4 regions of the Pseudomonas sp. AB39(2026) genome follow, and region 2 is predicted to be linked to each of the others. Evidence: predicted binding sites of a transcription regulator. Region 2 holds the regulator's gene; each other region holds the start of a gene.
The links. The regulator FliA, encoded in region 2, starts transcription of late flagellar genes. The targets are predictions, from matches to a motif close to CTAAAGTTTNNNNNNNNNNNGCCGNTAA.
Positions count from the first base shown of each region.

Region 1: the regulator FliA is predicted to act here: its motif matches at 2,533-2,560, upstream of motA (flagellar motor stator protein MotA).
Region 3: the regulator FliA is predicted to act here: its motif matches at 2,322-2,349, upstream of ACSAMW_RS04535 (methyl-accepting chemotaxis protein).
Region 4: the regulator FliA is predicted to act here: its motif matches at 2,226-2,253, upstream of ACSAMW_RS07195 (methyl-accepting chemotaxis protein).

Region 1 is NZ_CP195212.1:2,853,947-2,858,756, forward strand. Features, by position in the region: gene rsgA (small ribosomal subunit biogenesis GTPase RsgA) at 1-474, shown strand, start outside; gene motB (flagellar motor protein MotB) at 555-1,613, opposite strand; gene motA (flagellar motor stator protein MotA) at 1,617-2,468, opposite strand; gene ACSAMW_RS13170 (HDOD domain-containing protein) at 2,583-4,121, shown strand; gene ACSAMW_RS13175 (rhodanese-like domain-containing protein) at 4,167-4,810, shown strand, end outside.
Region 2 is NZ_CP195212.1:1,485,834-1,490,643, forward strand. Features, by position in the region: gene ACSAMW_RS06490 (chemotaxis protein CheA) at 1-80, opposite strand, end outside; gene ACSAMW_RS06495 (protein phosphatase CheZ) at 166-954, opposite strand; gene ACSAMW_RS06500 (chemotaxis response regulator CheY) at 973-1,347, opposite strand; gene fliA (RNA polymerase sigma factor FliA) at 1,440-2,183, opposite strand; gene fleN (flagellar synthesis regulator FleN) at 2,180-3,013, opposite strand; gene flhF (flagellar biosynthesis GTPase FlhF) at 3,179-4,504, opposite strand; gene flhA (flagellar biosynthesis protein FlhA) at 4,516-4,810, opposite strand, start outside.
Region 3 is NZ_CP195212.1:1,041,415-1,046,224, reverse strand. Features, by position in the region: gene metC (cystathionine beta-lyase) at 1-2,265, shown strand, start outside; gene ACSAMW_RS04535 (methyl-accepting chemotaxis protein) at 2,486-4,402, shown strand; gene ACSAMW_RS04530 (organic hydroperoxide resistance protein) at 4,466-4,810, opposite strand, start outside.
Region 4 is NZ_CP195212.1:1,630,234-1,635,043, forward strand. Features, by position in the region: gene ACSAMW_RS07180 (putative bifunctional diguanylate cyclase/phosphodiesterase) at 1-1,298, shown strand, start outside; gene ACSAMW_RS07185 (hypothetical protein) at 1,374-1,544, shown strand; partial or broken gene ACSAMW_RS07190 (helix-turn-helix domain-containing protein) at 1,696-2,089, shown strand; gene ACSAMW_RS07195 (methyl-accepting chemotaxis protein) at 2,287-3,900, shown strand; gene ACSAMW_RS07200 (hypothetical protein) at 4,056-4,295, opposite strand.

The sequences.
Region 1 (4,810 bases), 1.4 Mb from region 2:
GGCTACCCGCTGCTGGAAGTGTCTGCCCATGAGGGTGATGGCATGGAACAGCTCAAGGCGCGGCTCAAAGGCCACACCAGTGTATTCGTGGGCCAGTCCGGCGTAGGCAAGTCGTCGCTGGTGAATCAGCTGTTGCCAGACGCGCAGGCTCGGGTAGGGGCGCTATCGGAGTGGTCCGGCCAGGGCCAGCACACCACCACCACGGCCAAGCTGTTCCATTTCCCGCAAGGGGGCGATCTGATCGACTCGCCGGGCATCCGGGAGTTCGGCCTGGCCCATGTCAGCCGTGAGGATGTGGAAGCTGGCTTCATCGAGTTCGACGGCCTGCTCGGCCACTGTCGCTTCCGCGACTGCAAGCACGACCGCGAGCCAGGTTGCGCCTTGTTGATGGCCCTGGAAGAGGGCCGTATTCACCCTCAACGCATGCACAGCTATCGCTCGATCATTGCCAGCCTGGCGCAAGAACGCTATTGAGCCGGTTCACCGTGTAGGGCCGGGCCAAGCCGCAGGCGTAGCCCGGGAACTGGTCTTCTCAGGCCGCCCCTCATACCCGGCTACAATTGCCGGGCCGAGGGTGCCGGTGCCTGCATCTGCAAGGCGCCATTGTCAAAGATGTTCACCTTCTCCCTCAGGTCCCGGGGCTGAACCGTAGGGATCTGCCCACTCGTGGCACTGGGCACTGCTGGCGCCGGGGCAGTGGGCGGTACAGCGGCCCCAGGTGCTGCCGGTGTAGCAGGCGTCGTGGCTGGCGGGCTATCGGGCTGCTCTCCTTCGATATCACGCTGGGCTTTCTTGTTCAGCACAATGATGTCGATACGGCGGTTGACCGGGTTCAACGGGTTCTTGCGATCGAAGAGCGAAGACGAACCGTAGCCCACCACACGCGCAATCTGCGACTCAGGGTAACTGCCTGCCACCAGCGTGCGCCGGGCCGCGTTGGCACGGTTGGCAGACAGCTCCCAGTTGCCGAAGTCTGCACTGGCCGCATAGGGCTTGGCGTCGGTGTGGCCGCTGATGCTCACCTTGTTGGGCACTTCCTTGATGGTGTCGGCCATCGCCAGCAGAATGTCTTCGAAATAGGGTTTGAGCCGGGCACTGCCCAGGTCGAACATGGGCCGGTTCTCGGCATCCATGATCTGAATGCGCAGGCCGTCCTGGGTGATCTCGAAGAGAATCTGGTCCTTGAATTTCTGCAGTTGCGGGTTCTCATCCACCTTGTTCTGCAATTCCTGCAGCAGCAGCTCCAGGCGATCCTTCTCTACTTTCTCGGCAATGTTTTCAGCCTGGTCGGGGTCCACCGAGTTCTCCGCTTCAGGTTTGGGCGGGGTGTCCTTGGTTTCCGGGTTCAGGGTATGGTCGGGCGCCAGCTGCGGCGACCCACCTAGGTCGATCACGTAAGGTGAGCCGCTTTCGGTGAAGCCGATCGGGTCCTTGAAATAGCCCGCGATAGCAAGCTTCTGCTCCGGGGTCGCTTCAGACAGCAACCACAGCACCAGAAAGAAGGCCATCATCGCGGTTGCGAAGTCGGCAAAGGCAATTTTCCAGGCACCCCCGTGGTGCCCTCCGCCGAAGCGCTTTACGCGCTTGACGATGATCGGCTGATTGTTCTCCATGGCTTAGCGACCGCGAACCGCTTGTTCGAGCTCGGCAAAGCTCGGACGGTGGGCGGGGTACAGCACCTTGCGGCCGAATTCCACTGCCAAGGTAGGCGGCATGCCAGAGGCAGAGGCTACCAGGCACGCCTTGATGGCTTCGAACACGTTCATTTCTTCCTTGGCGTCATGGGCCAGGCTCGTCGACAAGGGGCCGAAGAAACCGTAGGCCGCCAGAATACCGAAGAACGTACCGACCAAGGCCGCGCCCACGTGACCACCAATGGCCGCCTTGTCGCCATCGCCCAAGGACGCCATGGTGACCACAATACCCAGTACGGCCGCCACGATACCGAAACCTGGCAGGCCATCGGCAATGCCCTGCACCGCATGGGAAGGGTGTTCCAGCTCTTCCTTCATGCTTAGCAGTTCCATGTCGAACAGGCCCTCCAGCTCATGGGGTGCCATGTTGCCCGAGGACATGATGCGCAGGTAATCGCAGATAAATGCGGTCATGCGCGCATCGTTCAGCACAGCCGGGTATTTGGCGAAGATCGGGCTGGCGGCGGCATCTTCGATGTCGCTTTCGATGGCCATCATGCCTTCACGGCGGCTTTTGTTGAGGATCTCATACACCAGGCCTAGCACTTCCAGGTAGAAGGCGTGAGTAAACCGGCTCTTGAACATCTTCAACGACTTCTTGAGCACGTGCATGGTGGCCGACCCTGGGTTGGCCTGGAGGAAGGCCCCCAGGCACGCCCCGCCGATGATCATGACCTCGAAAGGCTGGATCAGGGCCGCGATTTTTCCGTGGGAAAGGACGTACCCGCCGAGAACGCTCGCGAATACGACGATAATGCCGATAATTTTAGCCATAGGTCAGGAACACTTCGCAAACGTGGGACAACTGGCGCGAGGCCGTTTCAATCTCTGCTTCTACCTATCGGCAGAACTGCGCCAGACTATAGTTACGTTTTCTTAAACACACGTATGCGAGCGCCACCTCCTATGTCAGCCGTTCGGCAGCAGAGCCTTGAAGCCTGGGTTAAATCACTGGGTAACGTTCGCATTCCAGTCCCTCGTGCCAGCCATGAGCGCGTATGCGCTGTACTCAACGATAGCCGCAGTTCGCTGCGAGACATCGCTGAATGCATGCAGGGCAGTCCAGCCCTGGTACTCAACGTTATCCGCGAAGCCAACCTGCAGGCCAGCAATACCCTGGTGGAGCCAGCCGAGAGCCTGGAAATCGCCCTCAACCGCCTGGGCTTGCAACGCACCGGCGAGCTGCTGGCGCGCGTGCCGGCCATGGCACCTGAAGACATCCCGCTGCCCCTGCGCCAGCTTCAGCTGATCAGCCAGCACGCTACCCAGCAAGCCAGCGGCTTTTTTGCCGCTCGCCTGGCGCGCCTGTGGCAGGAGATACACTGGGGCAGCCTGCTGTTTCTGGCACCGCTATGGCCTTTGGCAATGACCGAGCCCAAGCTGTTCGAGGAGTGGGACCTGCGCGTGCTGCACAAGGGTGAGAACCCGGACCGCGTGGAGCGGGAGCTGTTTGGCATACGGGTGTTGGACCTGTGCAAGGCACTGGCGGACTACTGGGGGCTCCCTGCCTGGGTGCGCCAGGGCTACCGCGCTCTTACCCTGGAGCGGCGCTCACTCACCAAGGCCATGCTGATCGCCCGTAACCAGGACGACCCCTTGGCCCAGCAGCATAAGCTGGACAGCAACCCAGAGCTTTACCGCTGGCTCAACCAACCCGCCACCACTGTGTTGCTGGCCAACGGCATGGCCCTGGCCTGCGAACAGGGCTGGGGCACGCCCCATGTGCTGCGTTGGCAACAGCTACTGGCCCTGTATACACAGGCGCCGTTGGAGCAGGTGCAGCAGCAGGCACATGTACAAGCGGTACAGAGTGCCCACAGCCACGCCGGCCCTGCACTCTGGCACCCGGCCATGGCCCTGGTCTGGCCCCTGCATGAACGTCGTGTGCACCCTGGCCTGCTGCCCGTAGCCGGGCCAAGCCAGGAGGCCTTGGCGCTGTGGCGTCAGCACTGCATGACCTTGCGTCAGGCGCCCAGCCCTTTCAATAACGCCATGCACCTGATGGGGGTGGCCATGCAGGCGCTGGAAGCCTGCGGCATGCGCCGTGTGGCCCTGCTGATGGTAGACAAGGCCCAGGCCAACCTGCGCGTTCACCTGATTGCCGGGCTCCCCAAGGCAGCCGTGGACCTGAGCATGCCCTTGAGCCATGCGCCGCTGCTGCAGCGCCTGGTGGAGCGCCCTGGCCAATTGCGGCTTACCCCTGAAAACAATGCTTCATTGTCCCGGCTTGTGCCTGCCAGCCTACGAGTGATGTTTCGCGGCGAGCACCTGCTGTTGCGCTCTATTGCCAGCCAGGATCGGGTGCTGATGCTGGTGCTAGCCGACCAAGGTGGGCAACCCATGGCCGACACCAGCGTTCAGGCGTTTGGCAAAACAGCTCAATGTATCGAGCACGCCCTGACGGTGTTCAGTAGCCGCAGCCGCTAAGGGTTGCGCTACAATCTGGCCTCTTACCCACCCAAGGATTCCTGTATGGCTGACTTCTCTGACCTGGGGCTGATCATCGAACCCTCAGACCTGGCAGCCCGCCTGAATGCGCCTGGCCTGATCGTGGTCGACCTTACCAGCCAGGCGCGTTATGCCGCCGGGCATGTTCCAGGTGCCCGTTTCGTTGCGCCCTCCCGCACCCAACTGGGCACGCCGCCAGCGCCAGGGCTGCTGCCCAGCCTGACCAGCCTCAACGCACTGTTTGGCGAGCTTGGCCATCACCCAGAGGCCACGTATGTGGTGTACGACGACGAAGGCGGTGGCTGGGCAGGCCGGTTCGTCTGGCTACTGGACGTCATTGGCCACAGCCGTTACCACTACCTGGATGGCGGCCTGCTGGCCTGGGAGGCCGAAGGCTATCCCCTCAGCACTGAAGTGCCTGCGCCGCTGTCTACACCTGTAAACCTGGCTGTCCACGACGGCCCAACGGCCACGCTTGATTATTTGCGCAGCCGCCTGGGTGCTCCGGACCTGGCGATCTGGGATGCCCGTGGCCCATTGGAGTTTTCCGGAGAAAAGGTTGTGGCCGCGCGCGGTGGCCATGTGCCCGGCGCCGTGAACTTCGAATGGACCGCTGGCATGGACCCTACCCATCACCTGCGCATTCGCAAGGACCTTCCCCAGGTGCT
Region 2 (4,810 bases):
TGTTCGGACAACTGCTCCAGGATCTCGCCGGCCTCTACCAGGAAGTCCTGGAGGATCTCTTCATCGGCGCCGAAGCTCATACGGGTTGCTCCCTCAATTCTGTAAGTGGCATCCGGCCCGGATAGCGCAGTTCAGCGCCTGTTCGATGGTTCCGCCAAGCAGGGTTCAGAAACCCAGGCTGGACAGAAGATCATCCACATCGTCCTGACCGGATACGACGTCTTCACGCTTATCGGCATGAATCTGCGGACCTTCACCCTTGAAGGCATCTTTTTCGGATTTTTTTTCTGCAACCAGGCTGGCAGGGTCGTGCTCGATACCCGCAACACGCTCCACCTGGCTGGCCATGAGTACCAGCTTGAGCAGGTTCGCTTCCACGTCCGTTACCAGGGTGGTCACGCGCTTGATCACCTGGCCGGTAAGGTCCTGATAGTCCTGTGCCAGCAAGATGTCATTCAGGTGCGAAGACAGGGCCGCTGCATCGTTCTCACTGCGTACCAGGAAAGCGTCTACGCGCTTTACCAGGTCTCGGAACGCGTCAGCATCCACTTCACGGCGCATGAAGCGCTGCCAGTCCTCACGCAGTGCATGGGCATCTTCGGCGAAGCTATGCACCACGGGTGTGCTTTGCTCTACCAAGTCCATGGTGCGGTTGGCGGCGTTTTCCGTGAGCCGCACCACGTAGTCCAGCCGCTCGGTGGCATCCGTAATTTGGGACACCTCCTCGGCCTTGGGCGATCGAGGGTCGATCTGGAAATTGACAATGGCGCTGTGCAGCTCACGGGTGAGCTTGCCCACTTCCATGTACAGCCCGCGATCACGGGCTTGGTTGAGTTCGGAAATCAATTGCACCGCGTCGCCGAAGTGACCTTTTTCGAGGCTCTCCACCAACTGACGTGCATGGCTTTTCAGGGTGGACTCGAAGTCCCCCAAAGACGTATTACTGGACTCCATGACGCCCCCTGTGCGGCCTCAGCTGTTGACGCGCTCGAAGATTTTATCGATCTTTTCTTTCAGCACTTGTGCAGTGAAAGGCTTGACCACGTAACCGTTTACCCCGGCCTGGGCTGCCTCGATGATCTGCTCACGCTTGGCCTCGGCCGTCACCATCAACACAGGTAAGTGCTTGAGGCGGTCATCGGCCCGTACAGTGCGCAACAGCTCGATGCCGGTCATGCCAGGCATGTTCCAATCCGTTACCAGAAAGTCGAACGCTCCGCTTTGCAGCATGGGCAGCGCCGTGTTGCCATCGTCGGCTTCGGATGTGTTAGTAAACCCCAGGTCGCGCAACAGGTTCTTGATGATCCGCCTCATCGTCGAGAAATCGTCAACGATCAGGATTTTCATGTTCTTGTCCAAGTAGACCTCCAGCAGTCTCGAACGCGGCCTCTCCGGGCCGCGCGGTTCAATTCGTTAATACCTATACCTTCAGGACTGCTTCAACGTGCTCGCCATTCACCCAGACGGCTGCGCAAACGTGCTGCGCACTGGCTGTGCAACTGGCTTACACGTGACTCGCTGACCCCCAGCACTTCACCGATTTCCTTGAGGTTCAGCTCCTCGTCGTAATAAAGCGACAATACCAGCCGCTCCCGCTCCGGAAGGTTGGCGATGGCATCGGCCAGCGCGCCCTGGAAGCGTTCATCCTCCAGGCCACGGGCCGGTTCGCCACTGCCGCCGGCGCCGTCTTCATGCAAACCTTCGTGTTCGCCGTCCTGCAACAGGTCGTCGAAACTGAACAGGCGGCTACCCAGCGTATCGTTAAGCATCGAGTAATAATCCTCGAGCTTGATGTTGAGTTCGGCAGCAACCTCGTGATCTTTAGCCTCGCGGCCCGTTCTTGCTTCAATTTTTCGAATAGCGTCGGTCACGGTACGGGTATTGCGATGCACCGAGCGAGGCGCCCAGTCACCTTTTCGTACCTCGTCCAGCATGGCGCCGCGAATACGAATACCGGCATAGGTCTCGAAACTCGCCCCTTTGCTGGCATCGTATTTGTTGGCCACTTCAAGCAAGCCGATCATGCCTGCCTGGATCAGGTCTTCTACCTGAACACTGGCTGGCAAACGTGCCAGCAAGTGGTAGGCGATTCGCTTCACCAGCGGGGCGTACCGCTCGATCAGTTCATGCTGCTGCGATTGCCGAGAAGCATTGTTGTACATCCGGTATCCACTGGCGCTCATGAGACAGGCCCCGCACTGGTTTGCTGTACCAAACGTTCGACAAAGAACTCCAGGTGCCCCCGCGGGTTAGCGGGCAGCGGCCAGGTGTCGACTTTCTGAGCGATGGCCTTGAAGGCCAAGGCACATTTCGAGCGCGGGAATGCTTCATACACAGCCCGCTGTTTCTGGACGGCCTTGCGCACGGTTTCGTCATACGGCACCGCACCTACGTATTGGAGTGCCACATCAAGGAAACGGTCAGTGACCTTGGTGAGCTTGGCAAACAGGTTGCGCCCTTCCTGGGGGCTCTGGGCCATATTGGCCAATACCCGGAAGCGGTTCATACCGTAATCACGATTAAGCAACTTGATCAGGGCATACGCATCGGTGATGGACGTGGGCTCGTCGCAGACCACCAACAGCACTTCCTGGGCCGCGCGCACAAAGCTCACCACGGAATCGCCGATGCCTGCGGCCGTATCGATCACCAGCACATCCAGGTTGTCGCCAATTTCGCTAAAGGCCTGGATAAGGCCCGCGTGTTGGGCAGGAGTCAGGTGAACCATGGTCTGGGTACCCGACGCTGCCGGCACTATCCGAATGCCCCCTGGCCCCTGAAGAAGAACATCGCGCAATTCGCAGCGCCCTTCGATCACGTCGGCAAGCGTACGCTTGGGTGTAAGCCCCAACAGAACGTCTACGTTGGCCAGGCCAAGGTCGGCGTCCAGAAGCATGACCCGGCGGCCAAGCTCAGCCAACGCCAGAGAAAGGTTCACTGACACGTTTGTCTTGCCGACGCCACCTTTGCCGCCGGTCACCGCGATCACCTGTACGGGATGCATGCTGCCCATTCGTTCTTTACCTTGTCACTGAGACACTGGCTACACCATGGCACGCTGGCCCTGCAGGCCGATTGACGCTGCTCATGGTGGAGGTCGGTTTCAAGCTGGACAGCGAACCCCGAGGTTCGCTGGCGCGCAACCACTTGCGCATGCATTCATTCATATTCATTCACCTCAGCCCGCGCGCTTGCTGGGGCTGTGGTAGAGGTCAGCGAACATATCGGCCATGGCCTCTTCGCTGGGTTCCTCCTGCATCTGCACGCTGACCGCACGGCTGACCAACTGGTGCTTGCGGGGCAGGTGCACATCGTCTGGTATACGCGGGCCATCGGTCAGGTAAGCCACGGGCAGTTGATGACCAATGGCCAGGCTCAGCACTTCACCCAGGCTTGCCGTTTCATCCAGCTTGGTAAGGATACAACCTGCCAGGCCGCACCGCTTGTAACTGTGGTAAGCCGCAGTCAGTACCTGCTTCTGGCTGGTAGTAGCCAGCACAAGGTAATTGCGTGCGCGAATCCCACGCCCAGCCAAGCTTTCCAGCTGCAACTTGAGGGCCGGGTCACTGGCTTGCAGCCCTGCGGTATCAATCAGCACGACACGCTTGCGTAGTAGCGGCTCCAAGGCTTGCGCCAAGGACTGACCAGGGTCGACCTGAGTAACCGGCACATTGAGAATTCGGCCCAGGGTTTTAAGTTGTTCCTGGGCGCCAATACGAAAACTGTCCATGCTTACCAACGCAATGTTTTGCGCGCCGTATTTAAGCACATATCGGGCAGCGAGCTTGGCTAGCGTAGTGGTTTTGCCCATACCGGCAGGGCCGACCATGGCAATGACCCCGCCCTCTTCGAGCGGCTCCACTTCAGGCGTGGCGATCATGCGAGCTAAGTGGGCCAGCACCAGGCGCCAGGCCTGACGAGGGTCTTCCACGTCGCCAACCTGTTCCAGCAGGTCGCGGGCCAACGGGCCGGACAAACCGATGCGTTGCAATTTGCGCCACAAGGTGGCCTGGTCGGGCCGGCTGCCTTGAAGCTGCGTCCACGCCAATGAACCCAGCTGAACCTCCAGCAATTCACGCAGCCCGGACAGCTCGGAGCGCATGGAATCAAACAGGCGCTGGTCTACAGGCGCAGCCTCAGGCGCTACCGCTGGCGCATGTACACGAGGCGCTTCAGTCAGTGTGGGTTCGATCAGCGGCTCGGCAGCGGTCAAAGGCAGGCCAGCCACCAGCTGGCGGTTGACCACGCCATCGCCGTGGCTACGGGTGTCCAGCTCGGCTTGGGCCGATACAATGCGGGACTGGGTTTTTCGCAGTTCATCTTCCAGTGCCACATTAGGCACACGTGGGGCCAGTGCCGACAGCTTGTAATCCAGGGCTGCGGTCAGTTCTACCCCGCCGGCAATGCGGCGGTTGCCGATGATCGCGGCATCAGCGCCCAGCTCGTCACGCACCAGTTTCATGGCTTGACGCATGTCCGCTGCGAAAAAACGCTTCACTTGCATATCCCGCTACCTCAGCCGTTGGGCCCTACTGTCGCCACGATCGTAACTTGCTTGTTGTCCGGTATTTCCTGGTACGCCAACACGTAAAGGTTAGGCACTGCGAGCCGACCAAAGCGTGAAAGCATGGTGCGGATGGGCCCGGCTACCAGCAGGATGGCAGGCTGGCCCTGCATTTCCTGACGCTGGGAGGCGTCAATCAATGAGCGCTGCAGCCGCTCGGCCATGCTTGGTTCCAGCAAAACGCCTTCTTCCTGACCCATTCCCGCCTTCTGAATACTATTGAGCAATATCTGTTCCAACTTCGGC
Region 3 (4,810 bases), 440 kb from region 2:
TGGCAAGCCGATGGCCGCCCGCTGTCGGTGCTGGATGGCCGGCCCCTGGACGAGTTCAGCAAGATGAGCATTCCCGGCGCTGCCTGTTGCCCCAATGGTGAACTGGGCCTGCGTGCCCACGCCATGGTGCCGGATGCTACCACCCCCATTGTGATCAATTGCGCGGGCCGCACCCGCAGCATCATCGGTGCTCAAACCTTGATCAACCTGGGCGTGCCTAACCCAGTCTACGCCCTTGAGAACGGTACTCAAGGCTGGTTCCTGGCCGACTTGGCCCTGGCCCATGGGCAGCAAGGCGAGTACCCGGCCATACCCGGTGCGGTTGAGGAGCAACAGCAGGCAGCCCGCCGCTTGGCCCAGCGTGCGGGCGTAGTGAGTGTGACTGCGGCGCAGGTACAGCAATGGGCCGATGATCCCAGCCGCAGCCTGTTCCTGTGCGATGTGCGTACCCCTGAAGAATATGCTCAAGGCTCGTTGCCTGGGGCTCAACACACCCCGGGCGGCCAGCTGATCCAGGCCACTGACCTGTACGTGGGTGTGCGCCGGGCACGGGTAGTGGTGTTCGACAGTGACGGCGTGCGCGCGCCCATCGTGGCCAGCTGGCTACGGCAACTGGGCCACGAGGCCTATGTGCTGGAAGGCGGCCTGAGCAGCGGCCTGGCGCTGGCTGCCGTAGCTGCGCCAATACCCCGGCTGCCCAAAACGCAGCCTGAAGCATGGCCGGCCACTGTGCTGGACCTGCGGCCGAGCGCCGCGTTTATCCAGCGTAGGGTACGCGGATCCCGCTGGGCTACCCGCAGCCAATTGGTTCAGCTGGCTGAAGGGGTCACAGGACCCCTCTGGCTGCTGACGCCGGAGGCCGCTGTCGCCCAGCTGGCCGCCGACGAGCTGCCGCCCGCCTTGCAAGCCCACGCCCGCTGGCTGCCCAGCCTGGAGGGGCTTGCGGTGGAAGAGGGTGGTGCGCCATTGAGTGATGCCGAACGTATCGATTTTCTGTTTTTCGTGCATGACCGCCACGCCGGCAACAAAGCTGCGGCACGTCAGTACCTGGCCTGGGAAACCGGCCTGCTGGGGCAGATGACCGCCCGTGAACGTGGCAGCTTCCGCCCTCTCGGCGCTGTGGAACCCGTGACCACTCGGCTGGTGCACAGCGGCCGTGGCCCGTCGGATGGTAGTCCCCGCGGCGTCAATGCACCGGTTTCGCGCCTCAGCACCGTGCTGTTCGATACCGTGGCCGGTATGCGCCAGGCGCGTGTGCAACGGGAGAAGGACCGTGTGCTCAGCTACGGCGCCCGTGGCAACCCTACGGCATTTGCCCTTGAAGAGCTGGTCACTGAACTGGAAGGCGGCTACCGCACCCGGCTGTACCCCACCGGCCTGGCCGCGGCGGCTCAGGTGTTCCAGGCCTACCTGCGGCCTGGCGACCATGTGCTGATCACCGAGGCGGTGTACGCGCCGATCCGACGCCTGGCCGAACAATGGCTGGCGCCCTTCGGCATCCACTACAGCTATTACGCCGCCGACGGCAGCGACCTGGCCGGGCTGATCCGTGAGAACACCCGCCTGGTGTATGCCGAGGTGCCCGGGTCGTCATTGTTTGACCTGCTGGACCTGCCCGCTGTGGCGGCCTTTTGCAAGCCACGGGGTATCCTGTTGGCCGTGGACAATACCTGGGGCTCGGGCTACCTCTACCAACCCCTGGCCCTGGGCGCGGACATCTCCCTGATGGCGCTGACCAAATACGTGGCTGGCCACAGCGACGTGATGATGGGCAGCGTGTGCACCCGCGAGGCGGTGTTCGGGCCGCTGTCGGCCATGAGCGATACCCTGGGTACCACGGTCAGCCCCGATGACGCCTGGCTGGTGCTGCGGGGGGCGCGCACGCTGGCGGCGCGGGTGGCTGTCCATGAGCAGCAGGCCTTGGAGGTGGCCCATTGGTTGCTGGCTCAGCCTCAGGTAGCCCAAGTGTTTCACCCGGCCTTGCCGCAACATCCTGGGCATGCGCTGTGGCGGCGGGACTTCAAGGGCAGCAATGGGTTACTGTCTGTGGCATTCAGGCCTGGGTTCGATGCGGACGGTTTCGTGGACGCGCTGCAGCTGTTTGGAATTGGGGCGTCCTGGGGCGGCTTTGAAAGCCTGGCAGTGGTGGTCGACGGCGAACGCCACCCTGGTTTGGCGCAGTGCGGGCCGGTGGTGCGCTTGCACATCGGGCTAGAGGCGACCGCATCGTTGCTGGCAGACCTGGCGCAGGCGTTGGGACGGTAGGGGCGGCCTGTCCATGACGGCTGTGGCAGGCAACACAAGGTTGTGAATACTCAGGGGTAAAGTTCAGCGGGCGACGGCCGACACAGCACAAACGGGAAAAATAACCCAGCGGCGAGCAGGCCCAGACGTCTGTACCCAAGGGGTTTACCGACGTCTGTCCTTTGTGAGAACTGCCATGCTTAGAAACGCCCCTCTGAGTACCAAGCTGCTGCTTATCCTGATGTTGCCCCTGCTGGGTTTTCTTGCTTTCGCAGGCCTGTTTGTGGCCGACAAAAGCCAAACGCTCGGTGCCATGAATAACGCTGTCACGGCCACTGGCCTGGCCCAGAAGTTGAGCGGTGTGGTAACCACGCTTCAGCGTGAGCGGGGTGCCAGCAGCCTGTTCCTGGGCAGTGGCGGTACGTCCATGGCTGACAAGCTCAAAGCCTTCCGCCAGGAAACCGACCAGGCCATGGCCGCCTTGCAAGCACAGCCCGCGGCGGGCGTCGGTTCGCCGGGCAAGGCATCGGGTGCCCGAGACGACCTGGCGGCGCTTCGCGCCACGGTGGATACCCTGTCGATCAGTACTACCGACTCGGCCACCCGCTTCACGGACCTGATCAAAACGCTGATCGGGTACGCCTATTCACTGGAAGCCAGCATTGATGAGCCCGAGGTGCTGCGCGCCTTGGGCTCGCTCAACCAGTTCGTGGACATGAAGGAGCGGGCTGGCCGGGAGCGCGTCACACTGGGCCTGGCGTTCAGCCAGAACCGTTTCGACGCGCCGTTGCTCTCCCGCTTCAGCCGCAACATGGGTGAGTTCTCGGGCTACCTTGAAGCCTTCCAGCGGTGGTCGCCGGTGGTGTTCAAGGACAAGCTGGACGCGGTACTGCAGCAGCCCGAATCTCTGGAAGTTGCGCGCCTGCAACGCTTGGGCTTTGACACACCCCTGGGCGAGCCCCTGAACGTGAAGCCTGAGGCGTGGTTCAGCCTGGCCACCAAACGTATTGACCTGATGGCCCAGGTAGAAGCCGAACTGAGCCAGAACGTGGTGGGCTTGGCCCAGGACGATCGGCAGGCGGCCGAACGCAGCCTGTATCTCGCGATTGCCCTTGTGGTGGTGCTGCTTATTGCGGTGGTGTGGCTGGCCTGGATCATCATTCGCAATATCCGCATCGCCGTCGCCGACGTGAACCGCACGCTGCTCTCCCTGTCCTCGCGGGACCTGACTGCCCGAACGCGCTATACGGGTAAGGATGAGTTCGGCGATATTTCGCGCAACCTGGACAACATGGCCGTGCAGATCAGCGGCATCATCCGGGACATTGGCAGCGCCACGGCCCAGGTCGCCACGGCTGCCGAGCAATCCTCTGCGGTGGCCCTGCAGACCAGCCAAAATGTGTTGCAGCAACGCCAGGGCACCGACCAGGTGGCCACGGCCATCAGCCAGATGAGCGCCACGGTCAAAGACGTGGCCCGCACCATTACCGATGCTGCTGAGATGTCCCGGCAGGTGAATGCCAGCACGGTGCAGGGCAAAACCGAAATCGACAACACCATCCGTGTGATCAAAGGGCTTGAGGCACAGGCCGAGCAGACGGCGCGCATCCTTAACGACCTGAAGGGGGAGAGCGACGCTATTTCCTCAGTGCTGGACGTGATCCGCGGGGTGGCCGACCAAACCAACCTGCTGGCGCTTAATGCGGCCATCGAAGCCGCCCGTGCCGGTGAGCAGGGCCGTGGTTTTGCCGTGGTAGCCGACGAGGTACGCAACCTGGCGAAGAAGACCCAGGACTCCACCGTGAGCATCCAGACAATGATCGCCAACCTGCAGGCGGGTTCGGACCGAGCCGCGACGTCCATGCAGGACACCCTGAGCAAGGCGCAGGAAGGGGCCAGTAATGTGGACCGGGCCGGGCACCTGCTGGAGGCCATCGCCGAGGGCATTGCTACCATCAGCGACCGCAACCTTCAGGTGGCCTCTGCTGCCGAAGAGCAGAGCCTGGTGGCCGAGGAGATTCACCGCAACATCGATGACATCAGTGCGTTGGTGGTTCAAGTGAGTGCTGGCGCGGAACAGACTGCGGCCACCAGCCGTGAACTGGCCCGGTTGGCCGAGCACCAACAGGGGCTGGTGGGGCAGTTCAAGGCGGGGTAAGGCGGTTGCCTGTGCTGGGGTCGAAAAACCCCCAGCCGCGGCGCCGCTTTTGGTACAGGCCGGCTATACGGTGACGTGCAGCCGAACGTCCACATTGCCGCGAGTGGCGTTGGAGTAGGGGCACACCTTGTGAGCCGCCTGTGCCAATGCCTCTGCATCGGCCTGCTCCAGGCCTGGCAAGTGAATGTGCAGGTCGATGTCCAGCCCGAAGCCTTCAGGGATCTGGCCGATACCTACCTTGGCGGTGATTGAGGTGTCAGCAGGCACGTTGCGCTTTTGTTGGGCACCGACGAACTTCAAGGCACCGATGAAGCAGGCGGAATAGCCTGCGGCGAACAACTGCTCAGGGTTGGTGGCGTTACCACCCGCGCCGCCCAGTTCTTTGGGCGTGGCCAGTTTTACATCCAG
Region 4 (4,810 bases), 140 kb from region 2:
TTACCCAGCTTCCCAACCGATTACTATTTCAAGATCGTCTGTTGCAAGCAATACGCGTTGCGAAGCGATACCATCAACGGTTGGCAGTTTTATTTCTTGATTTAGACAATTTTAAACACATCAACGATTCTCTAGGGCACGCAGTAGGGGACCAACTGTTAGTCGCTGTATCTTTGGCCATTAGTAGGAGTATTCGTGCTTCGGATACAGTAAGTCGCCAAGGTGGCGATGAGTTTATGGTGCTATTATCTTCGCTGCAAAAAGAGGATGATGTTGGAATAATTGCCCAAAAAATTCTCGAAGCAGTCTCGCAGGAGCATCAGTTAAACGAATATATGCTTTACATCTCGGCGAGTATCGGGATAAGCTTTTTCCCTTCAGATGCTAGCGATGCTGAAAGCCTTATAAAACATGCGGATACGGCACTTTATGAAGCCAAACTGAAGGGGCGCAATTGCTACCAATTCTTCTTGCCTAGAATGAATGAAAAAGTCGTAGAACGTCAAGTTATTGAGGCCGATCTACGCGGAGCACTAGAGCGTAAAGAATTCATCCTGCATTACCAGCCCAAGGTGGATTTACGTACTGGAAAAGTGACTGGTGTCGAAGCATTGCTGCGCTGGTTTCATTCAGGTAAAGGGATAATTCCGCCTTCGCGATTCATTGGAATTGCTGAAGACAGTAAATTAATTATCCCACTTGGCGAATGGGTCTTACGCAGTGCCTGCCAGCAGATCCATCGATGGAGCGAGCAAGGCATTAATAATATTTGTGTGGCTGTTAATGTATCTGTTATCGAACTATCACAACCAGATTACATAGAAAAAGTTTTGGCAATTATAAAAGAGACTGGTATTTCACCAAGCTCCCTACAGCTTGAGCTAACTGAAAGTGTATTGATGTCCGACCTTACGTATAACCGTGAAATTCTCTCAAATCTTAAGAGGGTAGGATTAACTTTGGTGCTCGACGACTTCGGCACTGGATATTCCAGCCTCTCTTATTTGGCACAGTTGCCATTCGAAATTCTGAAGATCGATCAATCATTTATTCGGGACCTTCACGCGCGTGAAGATAGCTTGACAGTAGTTACTGCAATATTGGCAATGGGTAAAAGCTTACACCACACTGTGGTCGCCGAAGGGATCGAAAAATATTTAGAATTAGAATTTTTACAAAGAATCGGTTGTCAAGAGGGGCAAGGGTATTTATTTAGTCAGCCTTTGAGCGAGAGTCAAATTACCAAATTACTTCTTCAAGGTAGCTTGAATTTTTCAATAGTATCTTCGCCTAAATGACGCGTTGCCAGGGTTTTCAAGGCAGGTGGGCCGCATAAACTGAGTACAACACCTGTGTCTCCGTAAGGTGCCGCGATGCCTTATACCGAACTCAGCATCGAAGAACTTGTGGCCATCCAGTATCAACGCCTTATTCAGCGCGAAATTGCTCGCCTGATCGAATGTAGTCCCTCGACCATCAGCCATAAGCTGAGGCGGAATAAATCTCTTCTTCGAGGCTATGCGGCTTGTGTAGTGGTCAATTGATCCCGGACACTGCGTTAAGTTTTCCTCGGCGACCGCAGGTGCTAACCCGTCATTGAACTGATGTGGTCTCGCCAGTTGTACTACTGCATTAGGTACCGGCCGATGGGCGGTCTCAATGACCAAGTGCAATACCCAAAAGGTAAGGTGCCGCATTACCACTCATTACACCTATCTGACCGTCAAGAGCGTGTCAATCTTATAATCATGCGCCTTGCAGGGCTCCTTGCTGCGTGCAATAGCCGCCGTGCCAAGACCCCATCCAAGTATGCTAGCGAGAAGTGCGTCGCCAGCCTGATCCAGGCTATTACGATGCTACCGTTGCCGGGCCAAGAGCTTGCACCTTGAAGCATGTACCGTGGCGCAGGAAAATCCTCGAGCCCGATTCTGAGTTTGTTTCAGGTGCTACACAGCCTTTTGGCCAAAGGCTGGTCTCCACAACAGATTGCTGCCAAACTCAAATATTAGTGGCCTGATAATCCCAGGGGCATGTGACTCACGAAACCATTTGCCTGACGATTTATGCGTACCCGCGCGGCGAACTCAAATGACAGCAGCGCCCTTTGGCGTGTCTTCTGCCGCTGTCTTGGCGCTTGCCCTTAAAGCAGCAAATACAGCTTTGTAGGACTAAGCAGAACGCAAGAACGGGGCCCAGCCTGCTTTCATGACTGATCGGGCTCGGTATTCAAGTACCAAGGCGACAGGTCGATAATGCAGTATTGATCCCATTGAATCTGTGACCCCAATGAAAGTAGCCCACCGCCTCTTTATCATCGCCGCGTGCGCCTGCGCCGGTCTGATCGCCATTGCGTTATTTGCGCTCAATACCCTGCATAACACCATGCTGGAAGATCGCCGCCGCGAGATCCATACCGTTTTGAACCTGGCCAGCAAACAGGTTGAATACTTTCAGGGGCTTGAAAAAGCTGGCACGCTGACAACCGCTGCGGCCCAGGCACGTGCTGTGGAGGCGCTGAGCGCCTTGCGCGATGGCAGGAACGCTTATATCTGGGCCAGGACGGAAGGGGCCTTGAGCTTGGTCCATCCCAACCCGGACCTCATTGGCAAGATTGACGTAGGCGCCACGCTGCCCAGCGGCAAGACCGCCTGGCAGAACTACCTGGATCACCTGCGCAGTGACCGTTTCGCCTTTTTTGACGACAAGGTGGCACGGCCAGGCCAGACCCAGCCTGTAGACAAGATCAATGGCGTAACCCAGGTCCCGGGTTGGAACTGGGTAATGGGCTTTGGGGTATATGCCGATGACATCAGTGAAGCGTACTGGCAGCTGGTGTACAAGTTCCTCTCTATCGGAGTACTGGTGCTGCTGGGCGTAGTCGCTATTGCCTGGCGCATGTCTCGCAGCATCTACAGCGCCTTAGGCGGCGAGCCGCAGCAGGTAGCCGAAGTCACAGGGTCGATTGCCAACGGCGACCTGCGCCAGGTGATGGGGGACAGTTACCCGGCTGGCAGCCTGATGGCCGCCGTGGCCCGCATGCAAACCGGCTTGCGCGGCATGATCGTGGACATCAAGCAGGTGGCAGAGGAACTTAAAGGCACGTCGTCTAGCCTGGGCGAGCAGATGCAGCATATCGACGATGCCTCTCAGCATACCTCAGAGGCCACGACGCTTACGGCAGCCGCCGTGGAACAGATGTCAGTCACCATCGACCAGATTTCCAGCAATGCCCGCATGACTCAGACCAACTCTGAACGCTCCACGTCGTTGGCTATCGAGGGCGAGCGTCTGGTCAGCGAAGTCACAGGGGCTATCGCTGAAGTGTCACAACAGATCACAGCTGCATCAGGCCAGATCAGCGGGCTGGTTGCGCGCGCCGACGAGATCGACAGCATCACCAGCGCCATTCGCAACATTGCCAGCCAGACCAACCTGCTGGCGCTCAACGCGGCCATTGAAGCGGCACGCGCTGGTGAACAGGGCCGTGGGTTTGCCGTCGTCGCCGATGAAGTACGCCACCTTGCCCAGCGCACCGCCCAGGCGACCGAGGAAATCACGGTCATGGTGGCCGACATCCAGAACGATACGGGCTTGGCCGTGAAAGAAATGCAGGCCATCGAACCCAAGATGAACGCTGCAGCGGGGCTGGCCAAGGAAGCGGCAGCCGCCTTGCGCGACATCAGCACCGAAGCGGCTGCCACCTTGGCTCAGGTTCGGGAGATGGCCTCGGCCACATCAGAGCAAAGCCAGGCCAGCAGCAGCGTGGCCCAGAACGTGGAACGCATTGCGGCCATGGTCAGTGCCTCGGCCGAATCAGTAACCATCGCCAACGTGGACGTGAATGCGGTGGTGTCTTCCAGCCGCACATTGAATGACTCCACTGCGCGCTTCAAGCTTTAGCATGAAGTGATCTGGATTTTGTGAATTTTTAAGTGAGTCATTTTAACTGGTTGCTGCCCTCACGGAGGGCAGCTATGGGTCCGATTGTTGCCGGTCACGACCTAGAAGGAGACTTAAAGCCGAAGCCTGGCAAAGTTTCCGAATCGGAACCTCCCCTACAGCTCCACGGCAAAGCCCTTAACACCCAGGCCTTCGGCAAAGCGTCCGACCGCTGTCAAACTCGCCCAGGTGCGCAATGCCTCGCGCCTGGAGCGCACGGGCAGCCAGCGGCTGCCGGCACCGCCTAAGCGAATAGCCAGGGTCCATTTCTCGTCGTGCCGACTGACGAGCACCTCACGCACGGCCCCGGCCTCTAGCATGGCTTGCAGGGCGTCCTCATGAATTCCAGAGCGCATCACGTTAGTCTTTCCATCTGCTTTAATCTGAATGCATTGATTCGTTTGAAGCGCGGCGCGTGCACTGCTGCAGAATCAACGCCAGTGTTTGCCAAGGGTATTTGGTAAGTGTGGTGGAGGGGCTTTGACAGGACGCCCTATGGGGAAACGGCTCGTCAGCTGAAACCAGCCGTTGCTTATGCTGGCATTCGCGGCAGACCACGTCATGCTCACTGATTTGCCAGCACAGCATCCATTGCTCATAGGCGCGCTCAGTCTCAATCTCGCTACCTTGATTCGTCATGACCCAGCCCCCGAATGATCCTACAAGAGCGGTTAACGGTAGACCACAACCGGGGGTACTGGCGGCCAAAGGTCAGCAAAAAGCCCGCCGGAGCGGGCTTTTGTGCGGGGGTCGATTTACCAATCTACCGATTATGTGAAGCCTTAGACCTGTTGTGTCTATATAACAGCCCCGGTACGCTGCTGCGCCTTCTTAGGGACATACTTGGCGGGTGAGCCGTCTGTTTCAAGGC